Regions from separate parts of the Thermus antranikianii DSM 12462 genome, predicted to be linked through region 2. Evidence: riboswitches for the same ligand, from Rfam matches in the RefSeq annotation. Region 2 holds a riboswitch; the other holds the start of a gene.
What was found. Region 2 has a riboswitch for thiamine pyrophosphate ahead of G584_RS0107375 (thiamine ABC transporter substrate-binding protein). Riboswitches for the same ligand answer to the same signal wherever they lie in the genome.
Positions count from the first base shown of each region.

Region 1: linked by a shared signal. The riboswitch ahead of thiE (thiamine phosphate synthase) and the one ahead of G584_RS0107375 (thiamine ABC transporter substrate-binding protein) in region 2 are both predicted to bind thiamine pyrophosphate.

Region 1 covers NZ_AUIW01000001.1:32,204-37,689, reverse strand. Annotated here, with positions in the region: gene thiC (phosphomethylpyrimidine synthase ThiC) at 1-332, opposite strand, end outside; gene G584_RS0100210 (NAD(P)/FAD-dependent oxidoreductase) at 335-1,270, opposite strand; gene G584_RS0100205 (thiazole synthase) at 1,267-2,052, opposite strand; gene thiS (sulfur carrier protein ThiS) at 2,053-2,247, opposite strand; gene thiE (thiamine phosphate synthase) at 2,234-2,854, opposite strand; TPP riboswitch at 2,949-3,058, opposite strand; gene G584_RS0100190 (nitrite/sulfite reductase) at 3,185-4,915, shown strand; gene G584_RS0100185 (uroporphyrinogen-III synthase) at 4,928-5,486, shown strand, end outside.
Region 2 covers NZ_AUIW01000009.1:59,407-64,892, reverse strand. Annotated here, with positions in the region: gene G584_RS0107380 (ABC transporter permease) at 1-1,410, opposite strand, end outside; gene G584_RS0107375 (thiamine ABC transporter substrate-binding protein) at 1,477-2,511, opposite strand; TPP riboswitch at 2,533-2,627, opposite strand; gene G584_RS0107370 (alpha/beta fold hydrolase) at 2,666-3,514, opposite strand; gene G584_RS0107365 (hypothetical protein) at 3,484-3,723, opposite strand; gene G584_RS0107360 (fuculose-1-phosphate aldolase) at 3,720-4,298, opposite strand; gene rpoC (DNA-directed RNA polymerase subunit beta') at 4,378-5,486, opposite strand, start outside.

The DNA.
Region 1 (5,486 bases), on a different contig from region 2:
ATTCTTTCCCGGATGGCCTTCAAGTCCCCCCCTGTGGAGAGATCCATGATGGTGTCCGCCCCGTATTGGATGGCCACCCTGGCCTTTTCCACCTCCTCCTCGAGGTTGACGTAGTCGTAGGAAGTACCCAGGTTGGCGTTCACCTTCACGCTGAGCCCTTCCCCGATCCCCTTGAAGTCCCGAAGGGTGCGGTGGTTGGGGTTCCTAGGAATCACGATCCGCCCGGACGCCACCCCTTCCCGCACAAACTCAGGGGAAACCCCCTCCTTCTCCGCCACATAAGCCATCTCCTCGGTCACGATGCCCTTCCTTGCCGCTTCCAGCTGGGTCATAGCTACACCCCCAAAAGCTCGAGAATCCTCTTCGCCGTCCACGGGGCCAGGAGGACGCCGTTCCTTCCATGGCCCACCGCAGCCAGCACTCCCCTTTCCACCTCACCCACGAAAAGCTCTCCCACCGGCCTGTACCCCCAAAGGGCCTCCCGGAACCTGGCCCCTGCCAGCAGGGGAAAGCGCTCGTGGGCGTAGTCGGAAAGCCACCTTAGGCCGAATAGATCCACTCCTTGAGCCCATCCCTCTCGCTGGGTGGCCCCCACGTATACCCCACCCTCCCGGGGAAGGAGGTACCCTTCCCCAGCGAAAAGGGGGGCAGGAGGAGCCGGGCCCTCGAGGACCAAGGCCTCCCCCTTCAGGGGCCGGACCCCAAGGCCAAATCGGCTACCCCAGGCGCCCACGGCCAGGAGGACGAACCGGGCCTGGGCGGTAAAGGGCTCCTCCCGCCAGCGCCCTCGCACTCCCCCTTCCTTCACCTCCTCCACCTCGGCTTGAAGGAAAGGGGTTTCCATGACCTCCAAAGCTTTCAGTAAGGCCTCGCGGAGGGCCTTGGGATGGACATACCCCCCAGGGAAGGTACGCGCTCCCCTTCCACCCCGAACCGGGTAGGACAAGGACTCCTGGGCCTCCCAGGCCTCCTTTTCCACCTGGGACAGGGCCACCACCTGGGTGCCGCTAAACCCCGCCTCCACCTTCCATCCCTTGGCGGCAAGCTCCTCGAGGAGGCCTGGATAGTACTCTAGGCCGAAAAGGGCCGCCTCCAAAACCTCCCCGGAAAGCCCCTCGGGATAAGGAGCCAGCATCCCCGCACTGGCCAGGGTAGCCGCTCCCTCCTTACCGGCATCTAGGAGGAGGACGGAAAGCCCCCGCTTCCTGAGCTCGTAGGCGGCGAGGGTTCCGATAATCCCCGCCCCCACCACCGCCACCTCTACCCTCACGGCTTAGGACCTCCCAAAGGGATGCCCTCCATGGGGCTCGAGGGGCTCGCCACCTCCCGGGGTCGCATGGGGCCGGCCAAAAAGGCTTTCCTCCCCGCCTCCACAGCCAAACGAAAGGCCTCAGCCATGGCCACGGGATCTTGGGCCTCGGCAATGGCGGTATTCACCAGCACGGCGTCCAAACCCATCTCCATCACCTCCGCTGCATGGGAAGGGAGGCCAAGCCCTGCATCCACCACCACCGGGGGCAATGAGGTCTTCTCCCGGGCGAAGAGCTCCAAAAGGGCCCGGGTCTTCACCCCCCAGCCGGAGCCGATGGGGGCCGCCAGGGGCATCACCGTAGCCGTGCCCTGCTCCGAAAGCTTCTTGGCCAGGACGAGGTCAGGACCGATGTAGGGCAGGACCAGGAAGCCCTCATCGATGAGCATCCTCGCCGCCCTCAGGGTCTCCACGGGATCGGGGAGGAGATAGGTGGGGTCAGGGATCACCTCCAGCTTCACCCACCTCTCCCCGGTGAGGACCCGGCCCAGCCGGGCTATCCTCAACGCTTCCTCCGCCGTCCTGGCACCTGCTGTGTTGGGCAGGAGGCGCACGCCCTCTAAGGCCTCGAGGAGACCCACATGCCCGGGCATCCTGGCCTCCACCCGGCGGATGGCCACGGTGACCACCTCGGCCCCCGCAGCCTTTATGGCCTCCCGCATCACCCCGAAGTCCCGGAACTTGCCCGAGCCCAGGATAAGACGGCTTTCAAGCTCTATGTCCCCGACCTTCCAGGTGTCCATCTAGCCTCCTTGCATGAGGGTGACCACCTCCACCACATCCCCCTCCTTCAGGACGTGGTGAGGAAGCTCCCGCCCCAGGTAGGCCTCCTCGTTGAGGAGGACCGCCACCCGGGAAAGATCCACATCCAGCTCCTCCAGAACCTCCCTGAGCGTCTTGCCCTCGAGGGGCTTAGCCTCCCCGTTAAGCCACACCATAAAGCCGCTCCCTGAATGCCTGGGCCGCCCGCTCGGGGTTCTCAGCGTCCAGGATGGCGCGGACCACCACAACTCGGCGCGCCCCGGCCTCCAAAACCTCCCCCAGGTTCTCCAGGGTGATGCCGCCGATGGCGTACCAGGGCCTCTCCCCCAGGTTCTCCCGGGCCCAGCGCACATAACCCAGGCCCGCGGCCTGCCTCCCCGGCTTGGTGGGGGTTTCCCACACAGGGCCTATGGAGAGGTAGTCCACTCCTTCCTCGAGGGCTCTTAGGGCCTGTTCGGGAGCGTGGGTAGAGCGGCCCACCATCCCCTGAAAGAAGCGCCGGGCCTCCGCGGGCGTCAGGTCCCCCTGGCCAAGGTGCACCCCATCCGCTCCCAGAAGAGCCGCCAGGTCCGGCCGGTCGTTGAGGAAGAAGGGCACCCCATACCGTCGGGCCAGGGCCAGCATCCTTTCCCCCAGGTCCAGGATGGGCCTCGCCTCCCAGTCCTTGGCCCGAAGCTGCACGACCTCCACCCCACCCGCCAGGGCCCGTTCCGTCCGATCCAGCACCTCCACCATGGACCAACCGGGCCTCGGGGTCACCACCAGGTAGAGCCTTCCCAGCAAGCTTTCACCTCCCCAGCGCATGTGCCCTACGGGTAAAGCCTCAAGCGGGTATCCAGGGCCCACGCGGCCTGGGGAGAGGTCGGTTTGTAAGGGGATTCTTCCGCATAGGCTTCCCTCCGCCGGCATTACCCGGATCAGGTTCTAAGGGTTGCTGGGAGAAACCCAGCTCTCAGCCCCTCCATTGGGGCACCCCTAGCCTGTCCCTTCCACTATAGCATGCGGGGCTCTCGAAAACCCGGCCTGGGGAACAGGGCATATACCCTTGACTTTCACACACTCAATGGTATATCATGCCGGGCAATCCCCCGGGGAGGGGGGAAAGGAGGCAGGATGGCAGGACTCAGCGCGGAGGTCGAAGCCGAAATCCAGTATCTGGAGGCCATGATTGCCCGCCTCGAGGCGGGGGAGGAAGACCCCGAGGACTTCCGGGTCTACCGCCTGAAAAACGGCATCTACGGCATTCGGGGAAGGCCAGAGCACCACATGGTGCGCATCAAACTCCCCGTGGGCCGGGTAAGCCCGGAGGCCCTAAGGGTTCTGGCAGAGGTGGCGGAGCGGTATGCAGAAAACCGTCTGGCCCACGTAACCACCCGGCAGGCGGTACAGCTCCACCACGTGCACCGAAGGGACGTACCCCACGTCCTCCGGGCTGTAAACAGGGTAGGCCTCACTACCCGCGAGGCCTGCGGCCACTCCATCCGAGCCATCACCTGCTGCCCGTACGCCGGAGTTTCCCCTGAAGAGCCTTTTGACGTGACTCCCTATGCCGAGGCCGCCTACCGCTACTTCCTCCGTCACCCCGTGGGGCAGAACCTGCCCCGCAAATTCAAGATTGCCTTTGAGGGGTGCGCCACAGACCATGCCCGTACCCCCATTCACGACATCGGGGTGGTGGCCGCGGTGGAGGGGGGCAAAAGGGGCTTCCGCCTTTATGTGGGCGGGGGCTTGGGAGCGGCTCCCATGAGCGCGGAACTTTTGGAACCCTTTACCCCAGAAGAGGACCTCCTCCCCACCATGCTGGCCATCATCCGCCTCTTTGACCGCCACGGTAACCGCAAGGTCCTAACCCAAGCCCGGCTCAAGTTTCTGGTAAAGAAGTGGGGAATTGCCGCCTTCCGCGAGGCGGTAAGGGAGGAAAGGCGGATCGTGAAGCTCACCGCAAGCGGTGAGGACCTAAAGGCCTGGCAACCTCCCCAGGACCTCCCACCCCCAAGCCTTCCCTCCCCTCCCAGGAAGCCCTTCTCCTTCGCTCCCGGGTTTGATGCCTGGCGCCGCACCAACCTCTTTCGTCAAAAGCAAGAGGGCTACTACACCGTGGCCGTGCGCCTTCCCCTTGGGGATATCACCCCGGAAGGGCTCAGGGCGCTGGCGGATATCGCCGAAACCTACGCTGGAGAAATAAGGAGTGCCATCAGCCAGAACTTACTCCTTCGCTTCGTGCCCGAGGACGCTTTGGGTGGGCTTTACGAAGCCCTGTTGCGGGTGGGCCTGGCCCATCCTGAGGCCCACACCATCCTGGACATAACCCGCTGCCCTGGAGCTGACACCTGCAACCTGGCCATCACCCGCTCCCGGGGACTGGCGCAGGCCCTGGAAGCGCACCTCCACACCCTTCCTCTGACCCATGATCCAGCGGTGCGGTCCATTAGCATCAAGATCTCCGGTTGCCCCAACTCCTGCGGTCAACACCACATAGCCGATATCGGCCTTTACGGCTCAAGCCGTAAGGTAGGGGAAAACGAAGTTCCTCACTACACCCTCCTCCTGGGGGGGCGCACCCGGGAGGGGGAGGCCCGTTTTGGCCAAGTAGTGGCTCGGATTCCTGCCCGGCGCACTCCTGAGGCGGTGGAAAGGATCCTGAAGCGCTACCAGGAGGAACGGGAGCAGGGCGAAAGTTTCCAGGCTTATTTGGACCGGGTGGGGGCCGCCTCCTTCAAGCCCCTTCTCGAGGACCTCCAGACTATTCCTTCCTATGAGGAAGCCCCAGAGTACTACCAGGACCTGGGGGCGGAAGGGGAAACCTTCCGGGTGCAGCTAGGCCGTGGGGAGTGCGCGGTGTAAGGGAGGTTGGGAATGCGCATCGCCTATGCCGGCCTCAGGAGGAGGGAAGAGTTCAAATCCCTGGCGACAAAGCTAGGCTTAATCCCCCTCCTTCTCCCCGTTCAGGCCACGGAAAAGGTACCCGTTCCCGAATACCAGGACCATCTCCGGCGGCTGGGAGAAGGGGTGGATCTCTTCGTGGCCACCACCGGGATAGGGGTAAGGGAGCTTTTGGAAGGAGGGCGGGTTTTGGAACTAGACCTGAAGGGGAGCCTGGAGAAAGCCCTCCGCTTGGCCCGGGGGACCAAGGCCGCCCGGGTACTCAGGGACCTAGGGCTTGCCCCTCATGGGGTAGGAGACGGGACCACGCCAAGCCTCCTGCCTCTCCTACCCCAAGGGCCTGGAGTGGCCGCCCTCCAGCTTTACGGCAAGCCCCTACCCCTCCTGGAACAGGCGTTGGAGGAAAGGGGCTATGAGGTTCTCCCCCTCATGCCTTACCGCCACCTGCCGGACCCTGAGGGGATCCGCCTTCTGGAGGAGACCATTTTGGCCAAAGAGGTGGAAGCGGTAGCCTTTGTAGCCGCCATCCAGG
Region 2 (5,486 bases):
TATGGCCAAGGCCTCTCGGAAGGGGGCCTCCCCGGGCCGGCCCAGGCGCTCGTAGATGGCCAGGGTCAGGGTGGTCCACTCGGGCCGCCAAAGCACCAGGGTGGCCCCAAACTCCCCCAAAATGGCCGCCAAGGCCAGGGCCAGCCCGGATTGCAGGGCGGGAAAGACCAAGGGGACCTCCACCCGCAAAAACGCCCGAAGGGGTGTGGCCCCCAGGACCCGGGCCGCCTCGAGGAGGCTTGGGGAAAGGCTTCTCAAGGCAGGCAGGAGGGCCCGGGCAAGGAGGGGGTAGGCCAAAAGGGCATAGGCGGCAAGCAAAAGGAGCAAGGAGCCCCGGAGGTCCGGGTAAGCCAAAAGGTAGCCGAGGCCCACGGCCACCGGGCTCACCATGAGGGGGAAAAGCCCCAAGAGGTCCATGAGGGGGCTCCGGCGGGCCGTTGCGGCATAAGCTATTCCCAAAGGAAGCGCCAGGGCCAGGGCCAAGAGGGTGAAGCGGAGGCTATTCCCCAAGGCCATGGAAAGGGGGGTGAAGTCCTCCGAGGCCCAGGCGGAGGCCAAGGCCCCTAGGTCCAGGCGCAGAAACAGCCCCCACAAGGGGGCAAAAAGGAGGAGAAAGAGGACACCTAGGCCCAGGGTATACGCCCAAGGAGGAGGGGGAAGAAGCCCTCCGGGGGACAGGGGGTAGGGCCGGAGGCGCAGGTAGAGGGCCACGGCGAGGCCCAGGGTGAGGATCTCCAAAAACATGAGGGCGCTGGCCTCGGGGAAGGCCAGGCGGTAGGCCAAGAGGGTGTAGACCTCCACCTCGAGGGTGGCGTACCGGGGCCCCCCCAGGAGGAGAGGGACCCCGAAGGCGGAAAAGGCGTAGATGAACACCAAAAGCCCCGCAGAACCCAAGGCGGGGAGGAGGAGGGGAAGCCCTACCCTTAGAAAAGCCCTGGGGCTCGAGGCCCCCAGGACCCGGGCCGCCTGCAAGGGGCCCTCCAGGTTCAAGGCCACCGGCAGGAGGATCCTGAGGGCGAGGCCTAGGTTGTAAAAGATGGCGGCCAGGAGGAGGATGGCCCTGGTGCCGTAAAGGTCCACCCCCAAAAGTCCCCTGGGGCCCAGGAGGGCTAAAAACCCTAGGGCCACCACCGGGGTGGGCAGGACAAAGGGCAAGGTGGAAAGAGCCAGGAAAACCCCCCTAAGGGGAAAGCGACGGCGGAAGAGGAAGGCCAGGGGCAGGGCCAGGGACAAGGTGAAGAGGGCGGAAAGAAGCCCATACTCCAGGCTCCAGAGGTAGCGCTCCCAGTAGTAGGGGTTCGCCAGGGCCCGGGCAAACCCCTCCCCTACCCCCAGGGCCAGGATGCGGGAAAGGGGGTAGAAGAGGGCCAGGCCCAGGAAGAGGAGGACGAAAAAGCCTCCGTAGGCCATCCCCCTAAGCCTAACCCCCAAGCCGCCCGGCGGAAGGCCCCGGACCTTCCCAGCCTGAGGAAGGCGCTACCGCCTGCCCTGGCGCACCGCTTCGGGGCTTTGCCCCTGGAGGACCACCTTGGTCCACTCCTCGATCCAGCGCTCCCGGTTTTGGGCCATGGCCCTGGGGTCCATACGCACGCTCCCAAGGGGCTCAGGCGCGAAGCGGAAGACCTCAGGGAGCCTGGCATCCCGGCGGGCCGGGTACATCCACATCTCCGTGGGAAGGTTCTCCTGGACCGGCTTGGAAAGGAGCCAGTCCACCACCTTCCTGGCCCCCTCCAGGTTCTTGGTCCCCTTCAGGATCCCCACGAATTCCACCTGGAAGAAGGCCAGCTCGGGGAACAGGTTCCCCGTGGGCGGCTCCCGGTACTTCCCCTCGGAATAGTAGACCTCGGCGGCGGGGCTGGTGGTGTAGGAGACCACCAGGGGCCTATCCCCCTTGTAAAGGGTGAAGTGGGTGTAGTAGGCCTCGCTCCACCCCTTGGTCACCCGCACCCCTCCGTCCCTGAGCTTGGCCCAGAAGTCCAGGTAGCCATCCTCGCCGAAGCGGGCCACCGTGGCCATGAGGAAGGCCAGACCCGGGGAGCTGGTGGCGGGGTTTTGCACCACCAGAAGCCTGGCGTACTCAGGCCGGGTGAGGTCGGCGGGAGCCTTGGGCAAGGGACGGTCCTTGAAGTAGGCCCGGTCGTAGTTCAGGCTCACCCAACCGTAGTCCACGGGAAGGGCGCGGAAGGTAGGGTCCAGAAGCAAGGTAGCCTTCAGGTTCCGGATCTCGGGGCTACGGTAGGGCAAGAGGATGTCCGCCTCGAGGGCCCGGGAGAGGAAGGTGTTGTCAAAGCCATAGATCACGTCGGCGATGGGGGCTCCCTTGGTGAGGATGGCCCGGTTTAGGGTCTCCCCGGCATCCCCCCCCTTGAGGAAGCGGAGCTTCAGGCCGGTTTCCCGCTCAAACCGGGCGATAAGACCCTTATCCAGGGAAAAGCTGCTGTGGGTGAGGACGGTGACCTCCTGGGCGAAGCCGAAGGCCAGAAGAACCAGCAGGGCAAAAATCCTTAACATAAAACCCCTCCTTGTCACCGGGAGGGGCCTTGGTCACCTTCCCTACGCCGGCATTACCCGGATCAGGTTCCAAGGGTATCTCTCAGCCCCATAAGAGGGCACCCCCGGTGACGCCCTGAGTTTACCACCCTTTCCGGCCCTGGAAGGGCATCCCTCACACCCTCCGGGGAGCCAGCAGGCCCTCGAGGCTCTCCCGGAAGGCCTCGCCAAAAGCCTCGGGCTGGTCGATCCAGGGGTAGTGCCCAGCCCCAGATATCACCCGGATAGGGGCTTTGAGGCGCTCCGCCACCTCCTCGGCATAGGGGTAGCTGGTACCGTCCTTCTCCCCCACCACCAGGGCCACCGGCTTGCGGCTTGGGGAGAGGTACGGAGTGTAGTCTAGCCGCCAGAGACCGTTTTTCCAAAAGGCCAAGGCCGGGGTATCCGGCCCCAGGATGCCCGAACCCTCCACCACCCACTCGTACTCCAGGCGGCCATGGGGGGTGGGAAACATGAGGCGGTCGAAGAGGAACTTGGGCTCCGCCTTCTCCAAGGCCGCCCTCAGGTTCGCCTCGGGATCGGCCAAAGGCTCAAGTCCCGCCGCCTCCGCAAGCCTTGCGGAAAGCCAGGGGAAGCTCACCCAGGGGGAAAGGAGCACCGCCCCCAGGACCTCCGGGTAGCGGCGGAGGAGCTCCAAGGCCACCAGGGCTCCGAAGCCGTGGGCCAGAAGATGAAACTGCTCCAGCCCCAAGGCCTCGGCCAGGGCCACGGTATCCTCCACCAGGGCATCTATGGTGAAAAGCCTGGGGTCCTGGGGAAGCTCCAGGCTCCGGCCAGAACCCCGCTGGTCGAAGTAGATGACCCGGAAATTCTCCAGGTAGTCCTGAAGCCCTTCCCTCAAGGCGTAGGCGTTCCCCCCAGGCCCTCCGTGAAGGACCAGGAGGGCCGGGGCATGCTCGTCCCCCACGTCCTCCACGTAAAGCTCCGCCTCCCCTACGGGGATGTAGCCGATTTCTTCCCGCATCCCCTATAGACTACCCCATCCTGCAGGGTAAAGGCCCAAACCTTAACCCCGGGCAGGGCCCTGGCCTTGGCCATGGCTTCCTCCCCGGCGCCAAACACCTCCAAAAGCCAAATCCCTTCCCCCGCAAGCAGCCAGTAGGGATGGGGAAGCTCCCGGGCCAAGTCTAAAAGGACCTCCTTTTCCTTGCCCTCCACAAAGAGTACCCTCATCCCTTCCCCCAAAGGCGGTGGTACAAGAGGATCTCCGCGCTCTCCTCCAAGGTGGTGAGGAGGCTATAGGCCTCCAGAAGGGCTTCCTCCGGCCTCTCCTTAAGCCCTATGGCAAAGGCCCCGTGGCCCCTTAAAAGGCAGGCCCGGTGCCCCTTAAGGCCCTCCGCCACGGCCAGAGCAGCCTCCAGGGTGGCGCTTGTGGTCTTGGGGGCAAGCACGGGAACCTCCTTCAGGTAGTACTGGCCCTCGAGGTCCAGGGGAACAATCCGGTCCAAATGCAAGGAAAGGGCCACCGCCACCCGGGGATGGGCGTGGACGATGGCCCGGGCCGGGGTCGCCCGGTACACCTCCCGGTGGATCACGCTCTCCACGCTGGCCCCTTCCGGAAAGGGGCCCTCGAGGGGCACCTCCACCAGGTCCTCCGGGGTGAGGCGGGCCTTCTGCGCCCCACTTTTGGTGATGAGGAAGCCCTCCTTGGTGCGCACGGAAAAGTTGCCCGCGGTGGCGGAGATGAGCCTTTGGTGGAAGAGATCCTCCCCCACCTGGCGAAAGGCGGTGTAGATCCGCGCCAGCATGGGCCCATTATGGCGCAAAAGCCCTTCTGGGGGCGGCGCTTAGGAGCCCCCACCCTGGCAAAGCCAGGGTGGGGTGGCCTTAGGCCTGCTTCCCAGGCTGCTCGCGGCGGCCGGGGCGGCGAAGGGCAGGCTCCTTCTCCTTGGCCTCCACCGCTTCCTTCCTGGCCTCCTCGATGGCCTTGAGGGTCTTTTTGTCCACCACCTGGGTAAAGCGCACGTAATCGTTCCCCGTCCCCGCAGGGATCAAGCGGCCCAGGATGACGTTTTCCTTGAGACCGATGAGCTCGTCCTTCTTGCCGGCGATGGCCGCCTCGGTGAGCACATGGGTGGTGTTCTGGAAGCTGGCGGCGGAAAGCCAGCTCTTGGTGGAAAGGGCGCTCTTGGTGACCCCCATGAGGAGGGGCTTCCAGGCCACCGGGGTCTTGCCCTCGGCGATGAGCCGCTCGTTCAGGGCCTCCACGTCCCACTTCTCCAGGACCTGGCCCTCCAGCAGACGGCTATCCCCGGGGTCGGTGACCTCCACGTACTTGAGCATCTGCCGCACCACGATCTCGATGTGCTTGTCGTGGAGCTTCACCCCCTGAGCCCGGTAGACCTTCTGGATCTCGTCCACCAGGTAGCGCTCCACCGCCTCGGGGCCCTTGGCCTCCAGAAGCTGGTGGGGATCCACGGCCCCGCGGGTCAAAGGCTGGCCCGCCTCCACGTAATCCCCATCCTTCACCACCAGGCGGGCATCCTTGGGAAGCTTGTACTCCTTGGAGAAGCCCTCGGACTCCACGAAGACGGAAAGCTTCTCCTCGGTTTCCTCGATGCGCACCACCCCGTCGATCTCGGAGATCACCGCCTTGGCCTTGGGCCTGCGGGCCTCAAAGAGCTCGATGACCCGGGGCAGACCCTGGGTGATATCGGTGCCCACCGCCACGCCACCCGTGTGGAAGGTGCGCATGGTGAGCTGGGTGCCGGGCTCGCCGATGGACTCCGCCGCCACCACCCCCACCGCTTCCCCGATGGACACGGGCCTGGCCATGGAAAGGTCGTAGCCGTAGCACTTCTGGCACACCCCGTAGCGGGTCTGGCAGGTGAGGGGGCTACGCACGGGCACCTCCTTGATCTCCCCGGCCTCCGCCGCCTTGATGATGAGCCCCACGTCCTCGAGGGTCAGGTAGTGCCCTTCCTCCAAGCGTTGGC